One region of the Ilyobacter polytropus DSM 2926 genome, then DNA from elsewhere that is predicted to be linked to it. Evidence: riboswitches for the same ligand, from Rfam matches in the RefSeq annotation. Region 1 holds a riboswitch; the other holds the start of a gene.
The links. Region 1 has a riboswitch for lysine ahead of ILYOP_RS08580 (Na+/H+ antiporter NhaC family protein). Riboswitches for the same ligand answer to the same signal wherever they lie in the genome.
Positions count from the first base shown of each region.

Region 2: linked by a shared signal. The riboswitch ahead of lysA (diaminopimelate decarboxylase) and the one ahead of ILYOP_RS08580 (Na+/H+ antiporter NhaC family protein) in region 1 are both predicted to bind lysine.

Region 1 is NC_014632.1:1,823,447-1,836,255, reverse strand. Features, by position in the region: gene ILYOP_RS08590 (NAD+ synthase) at 1-556, shown strand, start outside; gene folP (dihydropteroate synthase) at 570-1,784, shown strand; gene ILYOP_RS08580 (Na+/H+ antiporter NhaC family protein) at 1,839-3,569, opposite strand; lysine riboswitch at 3,749-3,926, opposite strand; gene ILYOP_RS08575 (NfeD family protein) at 4,130-4,534, shown strand; gene ILYOP_RS08570 (SPFH domain-containing protein) at 4,539-5,510, shown strand; gene ILYOP_RS08565 (DMT family transporter) at 5,576-6,481, opposite strand; gene ILYOP_RS08560 (helix-turn-helix domain-containing protein) at 6,826-7,524, opposite strand; gene ILYOP_RS08555 (hypothetical protein) at 7,695-7,901, shown strand; gene ILYOP_RS08550 (MBL fold metallo-hydrolase) at 8,054-8,830, shown strand; gene ILYOP_RS08545 (uracil-DNA glycosylase) at 8,836-9,417, shown strand; gene ILYOP_RS08540 (YebC/PmpR family DNA-binding transcriptional regulator) at 9,574-10,326, shown strand; gene ILYOP_RS08535 (proline--tRNA ligase) at 10,482-12,194, opposite strand; gene ILYOP_RS08530 (type IV pilus twitching motility protein PilT) at 12,274-12,809, opposite strand, start outside.
Region 2 is NC_014633.1:801,295-814,103, forward strand. Features, by position in the region: gene ILYOP_RS13590 (PfkB family carbohydrate kinase) at 1-1,073, shown strand, start outside; gene ILYOP_RS13595 (pseudouridine-5'-phosphate glycosidase) at 1,049-1,987, shown strand; gene ILYOP_RS13600 (pyridoxal phosphate-dependent aminotransferase) at 2,083-3,231, opposite strand; gene dapD (2,3,4,5-tetrahydropyridine-2,6-dicarboxylate N-acetyltransferase) at 3,210-3,956, opposite strand; gene dapB (4-hydroxy-tetrahydrodipicolinate reductase) at 3,970-4,734, opposite strand; gene dapA (4-hydroxy-tetrahydrodipicolinate synthase) at 4,741-5,622, opposite strand; gene ILYOP_RS13620 (aspartate-semialdehyde dehydrogenase) at 5,645-6,643, opposite strand; gene dapF (diaminopimelate epimerase) at 6,703-7,530, opposite strand; gene ILYOP_RS13630 (aspartate kinase) at 7,539-8,741, opposite strand; gene lysA (diaminopimelate decarboxylase) at 8,755-10,056, opposite strand; lysine riboswitch at 10,164-10,348, opposite strand; gene ILYOP_RS13640 (M20 metallopeptidase family protein) at 10,786-11,916, shown strand; gene ILYOP_RS13645 (patatin-like phospholipase family protein) at 12,544-12,809, shown strand, end outside.

The DNA.
Region 1 (12,809 bases):
GGAAATAACTGATATGGTGGATGCTTATTTTGAAAAAAATCCTGATATGGATAATATGAGGAAGGGAAATAAGATGGCCAGAGAAAGAATGACAATTTTATATGACAGGTCTGCAAAGGAAAGAGCTCTTGTTTTGGGGACATCTAATAAAACCGAGATTTTACTTGGGTACAGCACACAATTTGGAGATTCGGCTTCTGCCATAAATCCTATAGGAGACCTCTACAAGACGCATGTATGGGAGCTTTCTGAAAGACTGGGAGTGCCTAAAGAGATAATAGCTAAAAAGCCAAGTGCCGACCTTTGGGAGGGTCAAAGTGACGAAAATGAACTTGGATTTTCTTATAATATGGCAGACAGGATACTCTATAGACTTATAGATGAAAGATATGAGAGAAGTGAACTTATAGAAGAAGGCTTCGAAGAGTGGATAGTAGATACTATAATAAGAAAGATAAAGCTTTCCCAATATAAAAGAAAACTTCCTTTGATAGCAAAAATATCAAGAAGAACTATAGGAAGAGAGTTCCGTTATCCTAGGGACTGGGGTATATAGAGAGGAGTTTTATATGAAAAATTATTATACCAGAGTAATAAATCTTGAAAATCTAGATGAAGCTAAACGTGAGCTTCAGGGTATAGGGGTTTACGATGGAGAACTAAGAGAGATGGCTGAAAAATCTGTCTTTAGAAATCTCAAAATAAAGAATCTAGATTCTAGAAGTGCCAATGCAATCAAGCAGATGACCTTGTCTGTGGGGGCTGATGCATCTGTTGCAAAGGAACTAGGAGAATTGAATATTGAGATGACAGACGTTGTAATTTCTGCAAATCTGTCACAATATAACAGACTCTATCATAAACTTTTTGAAAGTCGGATGAACCTTAAAAGGATAGCAGAAGAAATAAAAAATGTCCTTATAAAATACGATACTAAAATCACTCCTGTTGTAATAGGTGGAAAAGAGTTTGATTTTGCAAAGAAAAGCTATGTAATGGGGATACTCAACATAACTCCAGATTCCTTTTCTGACGGGGGGAAAAACACTTCTTTAGAAGAGGCTGTCAAAAACGCAAAGAAGATGGTGAAACATGGTGCTCATATAATTGATATAGGTGGTGAATCATCACGTCCTGGTGCAGAATATATTCCTGCAAATAAAGAGTTAGACAGAATTCTCCCTGTTTTAGAAAGACTCGTAAAGGAGATAGATGTACCGATATCTATTGACACCTATAAATCTGAAGTTGCCAAAGAGTGCCTTAAAAAAGGGGCGCATATAATAAATGATATAAGTGGACTAAGAAGCGATAGCGAGATGGCAAAAGTGATATCAGAATCAGGTGCATACTGTATATTAATGCATATGCAGGGAACACCTAAGACTATGCAGGTAAATCCTAAATATGATGATCTGATAGATGACCTTATATATGAACTTAAAAAAAGTATTGATATAGGTGAAAAAGCAGGTATTGAAAGTCAGAATATAATTTTAGATCCTGGAATTGGGTTTGGAAAAACATTTGATCACAATCTTGAGATTATAAACAGACTTGAAGAGTTTAAAACTCTTGGGAAGCCTATATTGGTGGGAGCATCTAGAAAAAAATTTATAGGGGATATTTTAGGATCTAAAGTAAATGAAAGACTAGAGGGAAGTCTGGCAGTAGCTGCAATATCTGCATCTAAAGGTGCCTCTATACTCAGAGTTCACGATGTGAAGGAAACAGCAAAGGTTCTAAAGGTAGCAGATGCAATCAAAAATACCAGGATAAAATAAACTTATTATTTAAATATAAAAATCCGCCTTGAAAGGCGGATTTTTATATTTATGTTATTGAATTACACTTTCAATTTCTGCCTCTGTTTGATCTACAGGTTTTCCTACAAATCTAACTAAGAGATAAACTGCCAGGACAGCAAGAGGTAAAATCATGCCGATAGGTAAGCCTAGTCCTGCAGGAAGGTATCCGAATACAAGAGAGATACCAGCAACAGCCAAAGCATAAACAAGCTGTGTTCTAACGTGCTCAAGGTGGTCACAACCAGCACCCATAGATGACATAATAGTGGTGTCAGATATAGGAGAGCAGTGATCCCCGAAGATTGCTCCTGTTAGAACAGCTCCTATAGAGGCAACAGTGAAGCTGTGAAGGTCTTCTGCAGCTAATCCTCCAGTAATTCCTATTGCATTCGCAAGAGGAATGGAAAGAGGCATTAAGATTCCCATGGTACCGTAAGAGGTTCCTGTAGCAAAGGCTATAAAGGAAGCCATAACGAATACAATACCTGGAAGCGCCTGTTTTGGTATAGTATCTGATAAAAGGGAGACAAGATATGTCGAAGTACCTAGGTCTTTTATAACAGAGCTAAGAGACCATGCTAAAAGTAATATCACACAAGTTATCATAAGAGGTTTCATTCCGTTTACCCATGTTTCCAAAGCCTCTCCTAATGAAAGGGTTCTTTTGGCAAGAGCCATGACTATAGCTACTATCGATGCAAACAGGGCAGCCTGGAAAAGAACCACCGATGCATCAGATGCTCCAAAGGTCTCTCTAATGGCATAAATAGAAAGTGGCGAAGCATTAACAGCAGTTAGAACATCTCCCTCGAGAGTTGATAAACCGTTGTAATAGAAACCTACAAAAGATGCTATAATTAATACCCCTATAGGTATAATAGCGCTATATATGGAATAAGTTATTCCTTCCTTAGGAGCAGATATATGATCATCAGCACTTACAGTTTTTGATTTAGAGTTGCTGCTGATACCATTTGCTCTTGCATTTTTTTCCGCTTTTAGCATAGGTCCAAAATCTCTAGACAGAAAAGAAGAAATAAATACAAATGCAAGCATAAGAATATTGTAAAATCTATAAGGTATAGTTTCTACGAAAACACTATACGCATTTATGTTTTCCATACCGATCATGGCGTATCCTTCTTTTATAACAGAGATCTCATAACCTATCCAAGTTGATATCAAGGCAAGTCCTGCTATAGGTGCAGCAGTGGCATCGATAATAAAGGCTAACCTCTCTCTTGAAACTTTCATTTTATCAGTTATAGGCCTCATAATAGGTCCTACAATAAGAGCGTTAGCATAGTCATCAAAGAATATAAAGATTCCCATCAGCCATGTGATAAGCTGGGCAGATACAGGTGATTTGGCCTTTTTTGCAAGAGCTTCTGCTACTGCTCTGGCTCCACCCATTTTTGAAATAAGTGCGATAAGACCACCTATTGTAAGCACTTGAAGTATTATACCTGCATTCCATGAGTCAGCCATTGAGTTAATAACTCTGCTTATAATATCTTGAAATCCATCTAAAAATCCACCAAGGACTCCGTTGTTCTGAACTCCCAATAGAAAGGCACCGGAATATATCCCGATGAAAAGTGATAAAATAACGTTTCTTGTAGTAAATGCCAGAATTATAGCCAAAACTGGCGGTAAAAGTGTAAGAATACCATAATGATCAGCATTTGCAGCTGCATCTCCAGCCATTGCTATGGCAGGAGCTAGTGAAAATAAAAGTAATGAAATACTAGATCTTTTCATAAAATCCTCCTAAAAAATAGTTTGAAACTTAATAAAATGTTGGAACAAGTTCTGTTTTCGATCAATAGCCCTATTTAAAACTCGTGCTTTCTACATATAATTTTCATTTTGCAAATTAAATATTGAAAAAATAAAAAAAAGGGCTGCCGAAATACATACGGCAACCTTGCAATCAACAAAATTCCGATAGCACTTCATCAGGTGAAAACTTAATGACAGTGTTATCAATATTATCGGTAACACCAGGATTGACAATGGGCTATAGTCTTTCCTTCGGCAGCCTTCCCTTTCTCTTACCTTCATTATCCTGCCCGGATTCCAGTAGATACTTTTGAACACTGCACCTCTATCTTAAAAATATTAAATTTAGCTTAATTATAACAAAAGGCAGTTCTAGTGTCAATCAAAAAAGTGAAAATCCATACAGAATAATGTAAAAAAATCTTTGGAAACAAAAGTTTTGACTTTAAATTGTATAAAAATAGTACAATATAATATTTATGTTTATCAAAAGGAAATGATCTTTAAAATACGAATTATAAGTAATAGGAGGGGTAAAAATGTATATATGGCTGATATTAACAGTAATATTTTTAATTTTGGAAGGTTACACCACAGCACTGATAAGTATATGGTTTGCTCTGGCAGCTGGTATTCTGACTCTAACTTCTGGCTATATTCCAGATATAATGAAGCAGTTTTATTTTTTTGTGGCTCTTTCGTTTGTCTTTATAATAGTTACCAGGCCACTCAGTAAGAAACTTCTTTCTAAGAGAAAAGAGAAGATAGAGAGCAGGATAATCGGTCAAACTGTAGAGATAAAAAAAGTTATCTCTTCTGGGGAGTATGAGACCTACTTAGACGGTAAACACTGGAAAGCAAAGTGTGATAGGGAGCTTCATATAGGAGATAAAGCCAGGGTTCTTAGAATCCAGGGAATAAAATTAATTTTGGAGAAGGAGTGATAAAATGTTTCAAATGCTTATATTTTTCTTATTTATACTGGTAATAGTTTTTCTTATAATATTCAACGTAAAAATAGTCCCTCAGTCAAAGGCCTATGTAATAGAGAGGCTAGGTGCGTATCTTACAACTTGGGAAACAGGACTGAATATTCTTATTCCTTTTTTGGATAGAATATCCAAAAGAGTATCCTTAAAGGAACAGGTAGTTGATTTTCCTCCTCAACCTGTAATAACGAAGGATAATGTAACAATCCAAATCGATTCTGTGGTGTATTACCAGATAACTGACCCGAAACTATATACCTATGGAGTAGAAAATCCTATTAATGCAATTGAAAATCTAACTGCTACAACACTTAGAAATATAATAGGAGAGATGGAGTTGGATACAACATTAACCTCTAGAGATACTATAAATACAAAGATGAGGGCGATTTTAGATGAGGCAACAGATCCCTGGGGAATAAAAGTCAACAGGGTGGAACTAAAGAACATCCTTCCTCCTGAAGAGATACAAGACGCCATGGAAAAGCAGATGAAGGCAGAAAGGGGAAGAAGAGAATCAATTTTGAGAGCAGAAGGTCAGAAAAAATCTGCAATCCTTGTGGCTGAAGGAGAAAAAGAAGCTGCCATACTGAGAGCAGAAGCCAAAAGAGAAGCCTATATAAGAGAAGCTGAAGGAAGAGCAGAGGCTATTCTCAAAACTCAAAAGGCCAAGGCAGAGGCGATAAAAATGCTTAATGCTGCCAATACAACTAAAGAGGTTCTTTCTCTAAAAGCTATGGAAACTTTTGAAAAAGTGGCAGACGGAAAATCTACAAAGATCATAATACCATCTGAACTTCAAAGTATTGCAAATATAGCAACAGCCTTTACTGAGATAACAAACACCAAAGAAGAAAATATAAACAAAGATACAGAAGAAAAAAAAGAGAATGAAGATAAGTATACTCAGGAAAAAAACAATAATTTATGATTTGAATAAGGCCTTCATACCCTGAAGGCCTTATTTTTAATTTTTTTTGATAAAGAAATTGAATATCAGAGGTCTGATTTTATAATTTTTGCTTTTCCTTTATAAAAGAATTTCCATTTTGTTTCAGCGGTAATTATAGCTAGAAATATTGAGATTCCACCGATTATCATTTTAGCTGTTATTATCTCCTTCAAAATTATAACTGAAAAGATAGTTCCGAAAAGAGCTTCGGTAGACAATATAATAGCTGTCTTTGTAGGTGTTGTATATTTTTGTGCTGTGGTCTGGATAAAAAAAGCTATCATGGTACCGAAAACCCCTATATAAATTACTGATAAGACACCATTTACAGGTACTGAATTAGGAAAAGTTTCTGTGAAAAAAGCCCCTATAAAGGATAAGATTGATGCAAACCACATCTGGGTAACAGAAAGCACTGTAGTATCCACCTTATGACTGTAAAATCCGGTAGAACTTATATGAAAGGCAAATAAAATTGCACACAGTAAAGACAGGGAATCTCCTATACCAAGAGTCAGATCTTTTTCTAGAGAGATAAAAGCTATGCCGCAGACACAAATAAAAGCTGCTGTGACAGAATAAATATCAGGTTTTTTTTTGGACATAAACCAATAAATAAAAGGAACTAAAATAACGTTGGTAGCTGTAAGAAACGCATTTTTTGAGGGAGTAGTAAACTGAAGTCCTATTGTCTGGGATGCAAAGGCTGTAAAAAGAAAAAAACCAACCACTGAACCTGCTATAATGTCTTTTTTGTTTATATATTTTAGTTTTTTTATAAATATAACACTCATTAAAATTGCAGCAATTCCAAATCTAATAGCCATTGTGGTAAAGGGAAGAAAACCACTATCTAATGACACCTGAGTGGCTGTGAATCCAGAACCCCATATAACAGCTACGAGAAGAAGGGCAATGTCTGCAAAGATACTGTTATGATTTTTATTCATTAAATCCTCCTAGAAACTTTTAATGTATATATTAAAAAAAATTGAACATAAAGTTCACAAACCATTGTAGTTCCTAATTTTTGAGAAGTCAATTTATTTCTTTAATAAAAAAATAACATTATCTATTGACAAAATATATTTAAGGTGATAGTCTTTTTATTAGGAATGGGATCAAGCTGGGATAACTGAGAGCCAGTATTCTGAAGTTACACTTTGTATTTTTATCGGAAAGCTCGCCTGTTAAAAGACAACATTATTTTACAAAAGCGAGTAAATAAAATAGGTATTCAAGACTGGATCAATTATCTCCTAAGAGGTAAGTCCGGTTTTGAATACCTGTTTTTTTATATATCACTCAATACTTTTATAACTTTTCCCACAGCTATCAGATTTTCTCCAGGTCCGATAAAAATAGGAGGATAATTTGGATTATCGCTCATAAGGGCAACATACTGGTTGGTCACCTTTATTCTTTTAACGTAAGCCTCATCATTTAATAAAAACGCTCCGATCTCTCCGTCTCTGATCTCAACATCCTTTCTACATATGATAACCGATCCATCTTTTATATTTGGTTCCATAGAATCACCCCAAACATTAACAGCAAAGACTTCCTGGGCATTTTTTATCCCTGGGATAGAGAGATAGTCTGTCACTTCTCCATCGTTTATAGCCCCTATACCTGCACTTATTCTTTCATACACGGGTATTCCCTTTATCAGAGGGAGACTTTCCTTTAGGTTGATATTTGCCTTTAAAGATTCTGCCGAAGTAAGCTCTTTTTTTAGTTTTGAAAGTTCCTTCATTATAATATCCGGTGTTCTTTCTAGGGCAGCAAGGTATTTCAGCGTTTCAGTTTCTTTTTCATTTAGCTGAAGCCCTTGTGATATTTTGTCTAAAACTTCTTCGCTGGGAGGATTTTTTACCTCTCCCCTCTCGATGGTGTTGAAATAGGACTGAGTTATTCCTATAGACTTTGCAAATTTATTCTGACTGTATCCCAAATTTTTTCTTCTGTCTTTAAGGAATTTTTTAAAATCCATATTCTCATCTCCTTATACATACTTATAGTTAAGTATAGTATTTTTACCTTTTATTTTCAAGTTTTTATCTTAGATTAGAGATAAAAAATACAAATCTATTGACAATCATAGATAAGGAAGCTATACTAGTTATATATAAATATAGATAACTTTTTGAGGTGGTGGGTGTTTTGAAAATCAGAATAAAAAATGAAAAATGGCTGGTATCTTTTAACACGATGATTTTAGAGTGTGATATTGAAAAAAATGATGATCTCTTTATAGTTACCTTTTCCCTTGAAAATAAAAGAATAAGATTAAAAACCCACTACCTTGATGAAACTTTTAAAACACTGGAAAAAATATTTAACAGGAGGAACAGCCATAACTACTGTTAGACTCATTGTGATTATAGGTATGCTGTATCTTTCAGAGATTGATTTTTCTAGAGTTTCACAGTTTGACAAAATAAAAATCTTAATATATAGTAAGTAGTAACCCTACTTGCTTTTTTTATTTTTTGAGTAGGAGTTTAGAGGGGAAAAATCATATGAAAATATCTATACTGGGAAGTGGTAGCTCTGGAAATGCTACCTTTCTAGAAGTTGACGGATTTAAATTTTTGGTGGATGCAGGTTTTAGCGGTAAGAAAATAAAAGAAAAACTTGAACTTATAGGAGAAAACATAGAGGAATTAGGAGCTCTGCTTATCACACATGAGCATTTAGACCATATATTGGGAGCTGGAGTTTTGTCTAGAAAATATAATATTCCTATATATATTACAGGTGAAAGTTACAAAGTCTGTGCAGAAAAATTGGGGAAGATCTCAGAAAATAACCTCAGGCTTGTAGACGGGGACTTCAGATTGATGGAAAGTGTGAAAGTAACTCCCTTTGATGTTATGCATGATGCAGAGAGAACCATAGGTTTTAAGATAGAAAATAGCCGTGGGAAAAAATTGGCTATTTCGACAGATATAGGATATATAAACAATATAGTGAGGGAACATTTTAAGGATGTAAACATAGTGGTGATAGAGTGCAACTATGACTATCAGATGCTTATGAGCTGCTCCTATCCTTGGGACTTAAAGGCTAGGGTCAAGGGAAGAAACGGCCATCTGTCAAATACAGATGCAGCCAAGTTTATAGGGGATATAAATCATCCTGGACTTGAAAAAGTCTATCTTGCTCATGTGAGTCGGGACAGTAATAGCTATGAAACGGCTATAAATACTGTGAGAGATGAACTTAAGAGGCAGTGTATAGAGGTTGAGATTGAGATAGCATATCAGGAAAAGAACACAAATATATTTAAGGTATAGTGGTGATGAAATTGGAGATTAGAGAGTTGTGGGAAGAGCTAAAGTTTGATCTAGGCGGAATGAAGATGCCGAAATTAGACGGAGTCAAAGACAGAAAACTTCTTTTAGGAGGAGGGAACACAAAGGGGGATATTCTATTTATAGGGGATGACCCAGACCTTTTTGAAGATGAGAACATGAGAGTACTTCCAGGAACAAGTGGAGAATTTTTTATAAAGCTTTGCGATCTGGCAGATTTATCGCCTGAAAAATACTATATAACAAATATTTCCAAGTGTATACTAAAATGGAGAGAGCTTTCTGAAGAGGAAAAAAAAGTTATGAAGGAGTATCTGGATATGCAGATAGCTCTTATAAAACCAAAAATAATAGTGGCATTAGGACCAGAGGTAGTAACGGTGCTTCTCAATGAGGAATCGAATATATCAGATATGAGAGGTAAAGTCTATAACTGGGAGGGGAATATAAAAGTCATTCCAACCTATGATCCGGGATATGTAAAACGTGTGAGGGGTCTTGACGGGAAAAAAGCTAGACCTGCTGTGGAATTTTGGAATGATCTGAAAATGATAAAAACTGAGATTTAAAAACCAGTCCTGTACACACGGGACTTTTTGTCTATTAAAAAATAATTTTTGATAATATGAAGCTAGAAAGACAAATAAGTTTTCGCTAAGTTGAAAAATAAAAAATGATGTGATAAAATATTTAGTGAATTTTAAATAAAATTGGGAGGTATTATCGTGGCAGGACATAGTAAATGGTCGAACATAAAGCATAGAAAAGGTGCTCAGGATAAAAAAAGAGCCAAATTATTCACAAAACTTGGAAAAGAACTTACAATATCAGCAAAAGAAGGGGGAGGAGATATAAACTTCAACCCTAGACTTAGACTGGCTTTAGAAAAAGCAAGATCAGGAAATATGCCAAAGGATAATATAGATAGAGCCATAAAAAAAGGTACCGGAGAACTTGAAGGAGTTGAGTACGTAGAGATAAGATATGAAGGATACGGTCCATCAGGAACTGCCTTTATAGTTGACGTAGTTACTGACAACAAAAACAGATCAGCATCTTCAGTGAGATCTACTTTTTCCAAAAGAGGAGGAAATCTAGGATCTGACGGAGCTGTAGCATGGATGTTTAATAAAAACGGACTTATAGAAATACCTGCTGAGGGAATAGATGAAGAAGAACTTATGATGACTGCATTAGAAGCAGGAGCAGAGGATGTAAAGCTTGAAGATGAGACCTTTGAAGTGATTACAGACCCGGCAGATTTTCAGACTGTATTAGATTCTCTTGTAGAAGCTGGCTATAAGTATGAGGAAGCAGAGGTAACTATGATTCCTGAAAACAAAGTGGAGATAACAGATGAAGATACAGCGAAAAAAGTTTTTGGTCTTTTTGAAGCCTTAGAAGACATCGATGATGTAGATGACGTTTACTCAAACTTTGACATTCCAGATGAGATAATGGAAAAAATAATGGGATAAATCTAAAAAATACCTGTATTTTACAGGTATTTTTATTTTTATGGATATTATGAAAATTAATATTTTTTCGGAATTTCCTATGCTATTTCTCGGGATATCTGAAAAATATAGAATAAAAAAAGAGACGGTTTAAGACCGTCTCATGTTTTTATATATTAATATTTTTTCATAAGCTCTTTTATTGTAGTTACAACTTCTTCTGATTTAACATCTAAAGTTTCACCGGTTTTTCTTATTTTAATCTCTATTATACCTTCTGCGGCCTGTTTTCCAGAAACAACTTTGAAAGGGAATCCTATAAGGTCTGCATCTTTAAATTTAAACCCGGGTCTTTCATTTCTATCGTCTAACACTGTGTCTATTCCAGCTTCTAGAAGTTCGGTATAGATTTTTTCTCCAAGAGCGACCTGATCTTTGTTTTTCATGTTTGCAGGAACTACATCTACAACATACGGAGCTATTGCCGATGGCCAGATTATTCCGTTTTCGTCGTAGTTTTGTTCTATGGCAGCTGCAGTTGTCCTAGAGACCCCTATACCATAGCAACCCATCATCATTACATTGCTTTTTCCATTTACATCAAGGAAAGTTGCTTTCATAGATTCTGAGTATTTTGTCCCTAGCTTGAATACGTGTCCAGTTTCGATACCTCTAGCACTGCTTAAAGTACCGGAACATCTAGGACATCCCTCATCTTTTTTTACAGTTCTGATATCTCCTATGATATCAGCCTCGTAATCTCTTCCGTAGTTTACGTTGATGTAGTGGGTGTCCATTTTGTTTCCGCCAGCTGTGTGATTAACTATCTTAAGTACAGTCTCATCAGCAACGAGAAAAATATTATCAGCATCTAAATTATATGGTCCCATGTACCCTTTTTTCAGATTGAGATCTTCAAGTTCAGAATCTGTAAGCATAAGCAATTCACTTGCATTAAGAAGGTTTTTCAGCTTAACTTCATTTATTTCATAGTCCCCTCTCATAAGAACCATATACACCTTTTCAGAACCTATATCTTTAAACATTATAGCCTTTACAGTCTGAGATGTCTCAATCCCGAGATGCTCTGCTATATCTTCTATTTTTGAGATGTTTGGAGTATCCAAAAGCTCTGCCTGCAGTAATTCCTTCTCATATTCAGGAATAAAAGCTACACTTTCAGCTTTTTCAAGGTTTGCAGCATATCCACATGAGTCACAGTAGATTATCTCATCTTCACCAGATTCTGCAAGAACATGGAATTCCTGAGAACCAGATCCACCGATAGCACCTGAATCTGCTTCTACAGACCTAAATTTTAGTCCGCATCTTTCAAATATTCTAGTATAAGCTGCCTTCATATTTTCAAATTCATTATCAAGACACTCTTCAGATGCGTGGAAAGAATAGGCATCTTTCATCAGAAACTCTCTACTTCTCATAAGACCAAATCTAGGTCTTCTTTCATCTCTGAATTTTGTTTGTATCTGATATAAGTTCATAGGAAGGGACTTATATGAAGAGATATCATTTCTTACGATATCGGTTATAACCTCTTCATGAGTCGGTCCTAAGACAAACTCTCTGTCATGTCTGTCTTTTATTCTCATCATTTCAGGACCCATAGTGTCCCATCTTCCTGACTCCTGCCATATTTCAGATGGCTGAAGTACCGGCATGAATATCTCCTGAGACCCGGCTCTTTCCATCTCTTCTCTTACGATTTTTTCAACTTTTCTAAGCGCTTTATATCCTAAAGGTAGGTAAGTATAAACACCACTGGCTAGTTTTTTTATCATTCCTGCTCTGAGCATTAGTTTGTGACTGATTACCTCTGCATCTTTAGGGGTCTCTTTTAGCGTCTTTACGTAAAGATTGCTAAATTTCATTCCCTTCCCTCCGTTTCTATATTATGTATGTGAAAACTTTATAAATCCTTAGTTTAACCTAGCCAGTATACTATATTTTTTAGTTTTCTTCAACCATTTCATTGAACATATCTGCCATGGAAGAAAAGCTCACACCTCTTCTCAGAAGCTCGATATCCTTCTTAACTGTTGCAAATTTTAGGGCAGTATCATATGTGATTACCCCTTCATTATATAAGTCAATAAGAGACTGATCAAAAGTCTGCATTCCGTTACTGTCTTTTCCGTCGGCAATATACTTTGGTATTTGAGCAGTTCCTTCACTTGTTAAGATGAGCTCTCTTATGGTAGGAGAGTTTATCATAACTTCATTGGCGGCTCTTCTTTTGTCATCTACAGTAGGAACCAGTCTCTGAGAGATTATACCTCTTATATTTTCAGAAAGTTGATATCTGATCTGCTTATGTCTCTCTTCTGGGAAGAAATCTATTATTCTAGAGATTGTCTGATATGCATTTATTGTATGAAGGGTAGATATAACAAGGTGTCCTGTCTCAGATGCCTTTATGGCAGCTTCCATAGTCTCCCTGTCTCTAAGCTCCCCTAAAAAGATCACGTCTGGGTCCTGTCTCAATA
Region 2 (12,809 bases), on a different replicon from region 1:
CTAATCCTCTGGTATCTCAGGAAGAGATATCAGAAAGACTGAAAATTGCAAGATCCTCAGTAGCTGTACATATAAGTAATCTAATGAAAAAAGGATATATTTTGGGGAAGGGATATGTGTTAAAAGATGCACCCTATACTGCTGTTCTCGGAGGTGCAAATATAGATATAGAGGGAACTCCCATAGGAAGCCTTAAAATGAGAGATTCCAATCCGGGAATCGTAAATAAATCCTTTGGAGGAGTGGCAAGGAATATAGCAGAGAACATCTCCAAAATAGGAATAGACACCAAGCTTCTGACCCTTGTAGGAGATGACTCTCACGGAAATGATCTTTTAGATTACTGTCGTAAAAAGGGTATAGATACTTCTTATTCTCTCTCTCTTCAGGGAAAATCCACATCTACGTATATCTCTATACTAGATAAGAATAAAGATATGGCCGTAGCTATCTCCCATATGGATATAATGACTAAAATGGATATCTCTTTTATAACTAAAAGGGCTTCTGTGATTCAGGGTTCCTCTCTATGTGTTGTCGACACAAATATACCTTTTGAAACACTGGAATACATATTAAAAAACTTTATAAAAACAAAATTCATAGTAGACACAGTTTCATTGGAAAAATCCAAAAAAATAAAAAATCTACTACCATATATTGATACATTAAAGCCAAATAAAATAGAGGCCGAAGAACTGAGCGGAATAAACATAAACACAAAACAGGATGTAGAAAAAGCAGCAGAAATAATTGTTGAAAAAGGCGTCAAAAATATATTTATCTCCCTTGGAAAAGAGGGCGTTTATTATTTCAACGGTGGTGATAAAGGATTTATAAAACCTCCTGAAATCGAAGTCACAACAGCTACCGGAGCCGGAGATGCATTTATAGCCGGTGTGATTTACGGCAAATCCGAAAGAGAGAATATAAAAAAACAGGCAATTTACGGTGTCTCTGCTAGTATAGCAGTCCTCACCAATGGAAAAGACAGAGAAAACAATCTTAACATAGACAAGATTAATAAAATTTTTAAGGAGGTCAAAAGATGCAATTCTATGAAAAATATTTAGACATATCCCCGGAAATAGAAAAAGCTTTAGAAAAAGGTACGCCTGTGGTGGCGTTAGAATCCACAATCATATCACACGGAATGCCTTATCCGGAAAATGTAGAAACTGCTTTAAATGTTGAAAAGATAATAAGAGAAAACGGTGCTATTCCCGCTACCATAGCCATCTTAAACGGTAGACTCAAAGTAGGACTTTCCAAAGATGAGATTGATTTCCTTGGGAAAACAGGCTTAGATGCAGTAAAAACAAGCCGAAGGGATCTGCCTTTTATTATATCTAAGAAACTTACAGGAGCTACTACTGTGGCATCTACCATGATTATAGCATCTTTTGCAGGGATAAGAATCTTTGCAACTGGAGGTATAGGGGGGGTTCACAGGGGAGCTGAGACTACCTTTGACATATCGGCAGACCTTCAGGAACTTGCAAATACCAATGTGGCAGTCGTATGTGCCGGAGCCAAATCCATCCTTGATATTGGTCTTACTTTAGAATATCTTGAAACAAACGGTGTTCCTGTAGTAGGATATCAGACAGATGAACTCCCTGCTTTTTACACAAGAAAAAGTGGATTTAAAGTGGACTACAAGGTGGATAATCCAAAAGAGATCGCCCTGGCACTAAAAGCCAAATGGGAACTAGGACTAAATGGGGGGATGGTCATAGCAAACCCTATTCCAGAAGAGTACTCAATGGATAATAAGCTTATCACCCATGTAATAGAAAATGCCCTTATAGAAGCAGAAAAAAAGAATATAAAAGGTAAAGAATCTACTCCTTTCCTTCTTGCGAAAGTAAAAGAACTTACTGAAGGTAAATCTCTCGAATCAAATATACAACTTGTATACAACAACGCTAAATTAGCAGCTGAAATCTCAAAAGAATTAGCAGCTCTAAATCATGTTAAATACTAAAACACTCAAAAAGGCTGTCTCTAATGAGACAGCCTTTTCTATATTTAAATTCCCCCGAATTTTTTAACCCTTTTTTCTCTGTTTACAAATTTTTACTAAAGGTTTATTTCTTTTATATAGCTTTCCATTCTATCCATTGCTTTTTTTAGAAGTTCTTTTTCTTTAGTACAGGCTATTCTGATATATCCTTCAGTTGAAAAAGCCTTCCCTGGAACTAAAGCTACCCCAGTCTTTTCAAGAATTTCTAGTGCAAAATCCAAAGAATCCTTGCTGCTTATTTTGCTGTAACCTGCATAAACATAAAAAGCACCCTTTGGCATAACCACATCAAATCCCATAGCATCTAGTCTAGAGCATATGAGTTTTGCCCTCTCTTCGTATTCAGCTGCTATACTACTCACATCTGAGGCATCTCTTAAGGCAATCATACCTCCAATTTGAGATAAGGTTGAAGGTGAGGTTACAGTGTACTGGCTAACCTTTATAAGTTCTTTTCTAAATTTTGCATGGGTCATCAGATATCCTACTCTCCACCCTGTCATAGAGTGGGATTTTGAAAATCCATTGATCACAATTACCTGGTCTTTTACATTTTTACATCTGGCGATAGAATAAAATTCTTCTCCTGAAAAAACCAGCTCACTATATATTTCATCAGAAATTATAAATAATTTCTTTTTCTCCAATACTGCAGCTATTTTTTCCGTCTCCTCTTTAGAGAGTATAACTCCCGTTGGATTTGTTGGATAATTTAATATTACAGCCTTGGTCTTGTCAGTTATTGCCTCTTCTAACATCTCTGGAGTCAGCTTAAAATTATTTTTGCTGGTATCTATAAATACAGCCTTAGCCCCGTACATCTTCAGAAGAGCTTCATAAAGAGAAAAAGCAGGAAGTACAACTACCACTTCATCTCCTTCAGTTAGAATTCCTTTGAGAGTGGTAGAAAGAGCTTCTGTAGAACCTACAGTTACCAATACTTCGTCTGCACTGTAGTCTATATTATATTTTTTCTTATAAAAAGAAGCTATCTCCTGTCTTAATTCAGGAACCCCTCCCAAAGGAGCATAAGAGAGCTGATTTTCCATCATGTATTTTGCTGTTTTTTGAGTTATTATTTCTGGAGTTTTTATATCAGGTTCTCCGATAGTGAGGTTAATACTATCAGGTATTTTTGCACACTTCTGAGCAATCTGACGTATTATCGATACCTCCATCTCTCTTACTCTCTGATTGACTTCCATTGCTTCCTCCTATTACTTTTTAAATTTCTAAGATCTTCCATTATCTGTGTTTTTCCTTCTGTTTTTTCATCTACATTTTTAATGATCTTCGCAGGACTTCCAGCCACTACGACCCCTGCAGGTACGTCTGCAGTTACTATTGCTCCTGCAGCTACTACAGAACCTTTTCCTATTCTTACTCCTTCTAGAACTACTGCATTGGCACCAACCATTACGTTGTCCTCTACTACTACAGGATCTGCTGAAGGAGGCTCTATAACTCCTGCAAGTATAGCTCCTGCTCCTATATGACAATTATTCCCAACTGTAGCTCTTCCTCCTAAGACAGCATTAAAGTCGATCATAGTTCCGTCTCCGACTACAGCCCCTATATTGATTGAAGCTCCCATCATGATTATTGCATTGTTTCCTATTGAAACCTTGTCCCTGATTACTGATCCTGGTTCAATTCTCGCATTGATATCCTTTAGATCTAACATTGGTATTGCTGAGTTTCTTCTATCATTTTCAAGGTAATAGTCCTCTATTTTGTCTTTGTTCTCGTCTAGGATTTTCTTTACTTCATCCCAGTCTCCCATTATTATTCTTGTATTCCCTTCGCAGAATACCTTACAAGAATAAAAGTTTATACCTTCCATCTCACCTTTAAGATATGCCTTTACAGGTGTTGATTTTTTAGAATCCTTGATAAATTTGATTATTTCTTGTGCTGTGTTTAAACTCACTATTTATTCCTCCTTATTTTATGTCTAAAACTTCTTTCATTGTATAAAATCCTGGTGCTTTACCTGCCAAGAATTTTGCCGCCTTAACAGAACCTTGAGAGAAAATTCTTTTAGAAAGAGCCTCATGTTTCAGCTCAATAATTTCATCTTGCCCTGCAAAAATAATGCTGTGCTCTCCGACTATACTTCCACCTCTGATAGCGTGAATTCCAACTTCCTTTTTAGTTCTTTTACCCACAATTCCTTCTCTGCCATAAACAGCTTCTTTTTCACCGTTTAATGACTCATTTATTGAATCATAAAACAATTTTGCTGTTCCAGATGGTGAGTCCACCTTTTGATTGTGATGTTTTTCGATAATCTCAATGTCAAAGGCATCGGCCAAAATTGGAGTGATCTGTTTTAATACTTCTGATATAACATTAACTCCCAAGGACATATTTCTCGAGAAAAGTATCGCTGTCTTTTCACTGGCCTGCTTGATCTTAGTTAGCTGTTCAGCAGTAAATCCAGTTGAACAAATTACCGCCCCGATTTGATTTTCAATTGCATATTCCAAAATCTCATCAAGATTGGCAGGATTTGAAAAATCAATTATTACATCGACTTTTTCCTTTATATCATTTAAAGATTTATAAAGAATATCCTCTGTCACAGGTGACATTGCCTGAGCACCATCTCTTTTTTCGATAACTCCGGCTATTTGAAGACCTGCAGAAGCCACATCTTCACAGACAAATTTACCCATCATACCGTATCCGAAAACTGCTATATTCATAATCACCTACCCCTTTAGTAAATTAATTTTTTCCATCTCTTTTGTTAATTTTGCAGTGGCATCTTCACTCATCTCATATAGAGGAAGTCTTAGTCCTCCTACCTCATGTCCTGTTAAATTCATGGCTTTTTTTATTGGAATAGGGTTTGTCTCAATAAATAAAGAATCTATAAACGGCTTTAAATAAAGCTGAAGTTCTCTTGATTTTTCAACTTCTCCATTTAAAAACAGATCTACCATGTCATGAGTTTCTTTTGGTAAGATATTTGCCACAACAGATATTACACCCTTACCACCTATAGAAAGTATCGGAACTATTATATCATCATTTCCTGAGTACATTGCAAAATTATCATTACAAAGTCTTGCAACCTCAACAGCATAAGAGATATTTCCACTTGCCTCTTTTATTCCCACTATTTTATCATTTTTACTAAGGTGTTCCACTACATCTACAGGAATATTCATTCCTGTTCTTCCTGGAACATTATAAAGAATAATCGGAATATTTACTGATTCAGCTATCTTTTCAAAATGTTTGATAAGGCCCTCTTTATTAGTTTTATTATAATAAGGAGTCACCTGAAGAAGTCCGTCTACACTTAGCTTCTCCGACTCTACGCTAAGCTCTATACCGTGTCTCGTATCGTTACTTCCTGTCCCTGCAATTACAGGTATTCTACCATTTACCGTATCCACTGCACATTTTATTACAGCAAGGTGCTCATCGTCAGAAAGTGTCGAAGCCTCTCCTGTAGTTCCTGTTATTATTATAGAATCTGTTTTATTCTCAATGTGAAACTCTATTAATTCCGCAAGTTTTTCAAAGTTAACTTCACCAGTTTTTTTAAACGGGGTAATTATAGCTACTCCTGATCCTGTAAACATTATATTTCCTCCTTCATTGAGTTTAGATTAGACCCTTTTTAATTAAGAGTTCTGCAATCTGGACTGTATTTGTTGCAGCCCCTTTTCTGATATTGTCAGCCACACACCATATATTTACACTGTTTTCCCTGCTGAAGTCCCTTCTTATTCTTCCTACAAAGACTTCATCCTTTCCAGTAGCATGTATTGGCATAGGATAGACATTCTTTGATGTGTCATCCTCCACTATTATACCATCAAATCCCGTTAGTGCCTCAAATATTTCTGTCATCTCAAAGGATTTTTCAAGTTCAATATTTATAGATATACTGTGGCTGTTTTCCACAGGTACCCTGACACATGTAGCAGTTATTGCCATGTCTGGAGTTCCTAGTATTTTTCTTGTCTCATCTATCATCTTACGTTCTTCTTTTGTATATCCGTCCTCTAGAAACACATCTATATGAGGAAGGCAGTTGTTTGCTATAGGGTGAGGATAATTTTTAGGTTCTTTTCCCTCTAGACCTCTTTTTAAGTCCTCTATACCGTCAACTCCAGACCCTGAAACTGCCTGGTATGTAGAGTAAACTACTCTTTTTATTCCAAATTTTTCAGCCAAAGCCTTTAGTGGAAGCACCGACTGTATTGTAGAGCAGTTGGGATTTGCTATGATTCCATTGTGTTTTTCTACATCTTCAGGGTTTACCTCTGGTACCACAAGTGGTATCTCAGGATACATTCTAAAAGCACTGCTGTTGTCTACCACTATTACTCCCTTATCTCTTGCAACTGGTGAAAATCTTTCACTTGTTGCCCCACCTGCTGAGAATAATGCAATATCAATATCTCTGTCAAAAACTTCATCAGTTAGTTCTTCTACTGTGTAACTTTTTCCCTTGTATTCCATCTTTTTTCCTGCAGATCTTTTAGATGCAAAAAGATATAGGTTTTCAATTGGAAAATCTCTTTCTGCAAGGACTTCTAAGAATTTTCTTCCTACCATTCCAGTTGCACCGGCAACTGCTATATTATATTTTTTCATATTTATCATATCTCCCAGTCAATTAATATTTTTAACACCTTTTGGAAAATCAAAATTTATTATTTGAAATAATGTCCTTCTGCTATCTTCTGACTTTCCCCTGTCATAAATACTCCATCATCAGTTAGTTCTATAAAAAGTTTTCCCCCAGGAACTGCTACTTCTACATTTTTGTCTAGCCGTCCTGTTAGATTTCCTATTACAACCACTGCACAGGCTCCTGTACCACAGGCAAATGTGTAACCAGCTCCTCTTTCCCAGGTTTTTACGTCTACTCTGTCCTTTGAGATTGCCTTGGCAAAATTAACATTGGTTTTATTCGGGAATATTGGATTTATTTCTAGATTTCTTCCATACTTATATATATCCAATGTTTCTAGATCATCTACAAAAGTTACACTGTGAGTAGTTCCCATAAAAAGAGCCGAAATGCTAAACTCCCTGTCATAAGACTCTATTTTTCTTTCAATATAATCTTTTTCTGAGACACTCATAGGTATACTGTCAGTCTCAAAAATAGGCATACCCATATTTACCCTGGCCAGATATCTGCCGTCTTTTTCCTCTGTTTTTATCAGCATGTTTCCTGCCAGAGTTTCTACAGCAATGAGATCTTTTTCTACGAGTTTATTATTTCTCACAAAGTGTGAAAAGCAACGAACTCCATTACCGCACATAGGAGCCTCACTACCATCGGCATTGTAAAATATCATTCTTATGTCTGCTTTTTCTGATTTTGCGGCAACCATCATTCCGTCTGCCCCTATACCGAAGTTTCTGTGGCAGACTTTCATAGCCAGCTCAGAATAATCTAGTCCCGCTACTTCTTCTTCCCTGAATATTATAAAATCATTTCCAATACCATGATACTTTTCAAATTTTAACATTGCCCCTCCTAGATATTAAATGCTTCTGAGATGGCCTCTACAGCGGCTGCCTTTCTGTCTTTATCCATTGTAAAAGAGATACTTATCTCAGATGTTGTCACCTGATAGAATTTTATATTCTTCTCTCCGAATATTTCAAAAAGTTTTCCTGCTACTCCAGAATGACTTATCATCCCCACTCCCACTACAGAAACCTTTATAAGATCCTGGTTCTTACTTATCTTCAGAGCCGGATTCTGAGTTGCAATGATCTCTACAGCTTTATCTAGAAGATCTTCCTCAGTGGCCGGGCAGGTAAAGCTTATGTCTACCATATCCTCTACAGACTGACTCTGACTAATCATATCCACATTTACATCCTGTTTTCCAAGGGCAGAAAATATATTTGCTATCTTCTGAGGTTTATTATATAAATTTTGTAAATTTACCATCAAAACATTTTCATTTATGCTAAGTCCTGTTATAAGTTTCTCTTCCATTATCTGCTCCTTTTCTAATATATAAGTTCCGTTCTTTTCTCCAAGACTTCTTCCCACGTATATTGGGACGCCAAATTTTTTCCCGAGCTCTACGGCCCTTACTTCCATGACCCCTGCTCCTAGATTTGACATCTCCATCATCTCTTCATAGGAGATCTTATCTATTTTCTTGGCTCCTTTGTGTACCCTAGGGTCACATGTGTATATACCATCTACATCAGTATATATCTCACACTGACAGCCTAAAGCTCCTGCTAAGGCCACTGCACTTGTATCAGATCCTCCACGTCCTAGGGTTGTTATATCCCCGGCCTCATTCATTCCCTGGAATCCTGCCACAATGACTATTTTCCCATCTGCAAGATGTTTTTCCATTCTTTCATTATTTATGCTTTTAATCTTACTTTTTGTATGAGTTCCTGTTGTCTGTATCCCTGCTTGGCTTCCTGTAAGAGATACAGCTTCATGACCCATATTCTTTAGAGCCATAGACAGCAAGGCGATTGTCTGCTGTTCTCCTGTGGACATGAGCATATCTAGCTCACGCCTGTCAGGTCTGTTTGTGATCTCATTGGCCTTTTTTATCAGCTCATCTGTCATTTTACCCATTGCTGATACTACTACTACTACCTCATTTCCCTCTTTCCTTACCTTTATGAGGTGCTCTGCTATGGCCTTTATCTTTTCGATTGTCCCTACTGATGTTCCCCCGTATTTTTGTACTATTCTCAATTTTTATTCCCCCCTAATAAAGCTTGAGATCGTTTCTTATAAGATCCTCATAGCTCTCCCTTTTTACAGCTACCTTACTTTCTCCGTCTTTTACAAAAACCACAGCAGGTTTTCTTATTCTGTTGTAGTTACTTGCCATGCTATAATTATAGGCCCCTGTGGTACTGATTGCAAGTATATCTCCCTCTTTTGCTTCCTGAAGATATACATCTCTTAGAAGAAGGTCTCCTGATTCACAGCATTTCCCAGCTACTGTTACCAGATCCTCTGTTTTTTCATTTATTCTGTTGGCAATGACACCCTCATACTCAGCCTGATAAAGAGCAGGTCTTATGTTGTCTGTCATTCCCCCATCTACAAAGACATATTTTTTACCGCTGTAAGTTACCTTGGTTCCACCTACTGTATAGAGAGTGGTTCCTGCATTTGCCACTATACTTCTTCCCGGTTCTATTATTACCTTATCTAAATCTATCTCATATTCGTCTAGTTTTGATTCTAGGTCTTTTATCATCTCTTTGCAGAATTTTTCAAAGTCCACTGCGTCATCTCCGTCAAAATAATACACTCCGAAACCTCCCCCGAGGTTTAATACTGTTGTATCAAGACCGGCCTCATCCTTCATCTGCTTTATGAATTTTAACATAGTGTCCATAGCTGCAAAGAAAGGCTTCTCGTCAAATATCTGAGACCCTATATGACAGTGAAATCCTTTTAGTTCCACATGCTCAGCCGCAATAAATTTTTTGATTATATCCTTTATATTTTCATCAAATATAGATTCTCCAAACTTTGAAGAATAAGTAGAAGTCTGTATATATTCATGAGTGTGAGCCTCTATACCTGGGTTCACTCTCAAAAGAACGTTTATTTTCTTTCCCTTTTCTCTGCATACTCTTTCTAACTTATCGAGCTCATCTCTGTTGTCTACGATTATCTCTCCGATACCGTAGTCTAGGCACATCTCAAGCTCTTCCCAAGTCTTGTTGTTTCCATGCATGTGTACTTTTTCCATAGGAAAACCTGCACTTTTTACTGTAAAAAGCTCTCCCCCTGAAACAACATCCATGCTAAGTCCGTGCCTGTCTACGATCTGACACATCCCAGTAGTGAGAAAAGCCTTAGATGCGTAGACAACCTCAGTCTGAAACCTGTCTGATTTAAAAGCCGCCTTGAATGTCTCCATATTTTTGCTGATAAGAGCCTCGTCCATCACATACAAAGGTGACCCGTGCTTTTCCACAAGCTCTTTAGAGCTTATCCCGCCTATATAAAGCTGGTTGTCTTTGATCTCCATAGAACCAAAAAGTCTCATACATTTCCCCCTTAAAAAATCTCCATTTTTATATTAAAATTTTATAAACAAAAAAAGTTGGCAGGGCACAATCCTACCAACTAAATAATAATAAAAAATTATAGTTACGGTAAGATAGCACTCCATTGTCTTGGTATAGACAACGACAGTACAACGGATATTTTCCGATGCCCCAACCCACTCTCCCGGCACAGAGAATGAATTTCGGCAGATCTCCCTTTTAGAAAACTTCACTGAGCTGGCCGGCCCTCTATTTTCCTACTAATGATCATCTGCAACCTCTATCTTTATTCTAATTTAATTCTCAGTTTCTTTTTTAAACAAACTACTTTATAGACCTCCAATAAAACATCATTATAATCAAGTAATGATCAATCTATAAGTTGATTTGTTTTATTTTACAACACTTATACTTTTTTTAAAAATTCACAGGATATATTATAGAGATATACAAAACAAATGAAATATCTTTAGGTACTGTAATCACTGGGATATAGTTACACGCAGTTATGTTCGAAAAAATAACTTTTTCATAAAAAACTATAGTTTTTTTCCCTTACTATCTTTCCTTTTTCTGGAAAATCTGTTAATATTTAAGAATTATAAGAGTCTTTCATTTTTTTAAAAAAATTACATAAAAATTTCTATTGAAATTTAAGAGGTGATAGGCCAAATAAACAGAATTTAAAATTATATACGTCCGTTTTTTATTGAAATAAGGGGGAAACCATGGATTTAAAAGATTTGGGAAACCAGATAAAGACCTATAGACGAGAGCTTCACCAGATACCTGAGCTTGGGTTAGAGGAGTATAAAACCTGTGCTTATATAGGGGAAAAATTAAAAGAGTTTGGGCTGCATCCTTTCACCATCGCCAAAACTGGTGTCTATGTCTACATCGATGCCGGTTCAGATGAAACATACGCCTTCAGGGCAGATATGGATGCCCTAGAAGCAGAAGAGGAGAACGATGTAGAGTATTCATCAAAACATCCTGGTAAAATGCATGCCTGCGGTCATGACGGTCATATGGCCATGCTTTTAGGACTGGCCAAAGTCTTGTCAAAAACTGAAAATATCAAGAAAAACATTCTTTTGATCTTCCAGCCTGCTGAAGAGGGGCCCGGAGGAGCCAAGATAATAACTGAAAGTGGAATATTTGAAAAATATAACGTAAAGGGAATATTTGGTATCCACCTCTTCCCTACATTAGACGAAGGAATCATCGCTTCTAAGGCAGGTCCTTTTATGGCTCAGTCTGGGGAAATAGATGTAATAATTAAAGGAGAAGGCGGTCACGGTGGTATGCCTCATAACGCCATCGACTCAATCCTTGTGGCTTCTAAATTTTTATCATCTTGTCAGTCAATTATCTCAAGGAGTATATCTCCTCTTGAGACTGCCGTTATCTCCTTTGGTAAGATAAGGGGGGGAAGTGCTAGAAATATCGTGGCTGAAAAAACACATATAGAGGGTACAGTGAGAACCTTTTCAAAGGAGACCTTTGGAATAATCAAGAAAAGAATCCTTCAGATTTCAAAGGGATTAGAGGAATCTTTTGACGTGGAGATTGATGTCAATCTAGAACCTTACTATCCGCCGGTAATAAACGACAAGGCTCTCTACAAAAAGGTAGCAGAAAAGGTTCACATAGAAGAAACCGATCCTGTTATGCTTGCAGAGGACTTCTCCTACTATCAGGAAAAAATACCAGGGGTATTTTATTTCCTAGGAAGTAGAAACAGAGAGCTTGGATTTGACTATCCTCTCCACAGCTGCAGCTTCAACTTTGATGAAAAGATTCTTTTAAAGGGTATTGAGCATTATATAAATATACTCACAGCTTTAGAGGCTATATAATTATTTATGAGAGACTGTTCTTCATGACAGTCTCTTTTTTTATTAATTTAAGTTACTACTCTGAAGGAATTCTTATAAATTACTGACTTTACAAGAATATTAAAGTCAAAATTATTTTGTCACGAATGAAAACCGATAAAAGGCAGAAAAATTAACACGAATAAGAAGAAAACCTTTTGACCACAGAGGGCACAGAGAAAAAGAGAAAGTTTCACAGAGTTAAGACGAAAACTAGATACGAGTTCTTTTGCGAGAGGTTTTCGATCTTTTTTCTTCTGCCATTGACAAAATCAGCGTTAAGAATAACCGCAGTGAAATCCTTAGAAAAAATCGACTGTCTGAGCGTAGCGAGTTTCGAGTTTTTCTTGGATTTTCAAGGTTATTTAGCTGATTTTTCACAGGCTTGAACTTTTGGTTACTTTTCTTTCAAGAGAAAAGTAACGACTTCTTGTAAATTCAATATTTTAATTTAAAATAAAGGTCTAAGGTTAATCAATCTATTTGAAAATTTTAAAGGAGCTTCTCAACTCTTGCAGAAAATTATTATATAGGATGTAGTATAAGTAATCTGGAAAAAGTCACAGTTTAAATAAAAAGAGACTGTAACTTATTGTGAGGTGATCTTTTATGAAAAATACAGCCCTTGTCTTAGAAGGCGGAGGGATGAGAGGAATATTCACCAGTGGGGTTTTGGATGCTTTCATAGAAAAAGGAATTGATATTCCCTATATTATAGGGGTTTCCATGGGAGCATACAACGGTGTTTCATATATTACCGGACAAAAAGAAAGAACCTTTAAGATGTTCATGGACTATATCTACGACCCAAGACTCCTTGACTATAAGAGAATTTTCAAGGGTGATTCCCTTTTAAACTCTGACTTCCTTATAAA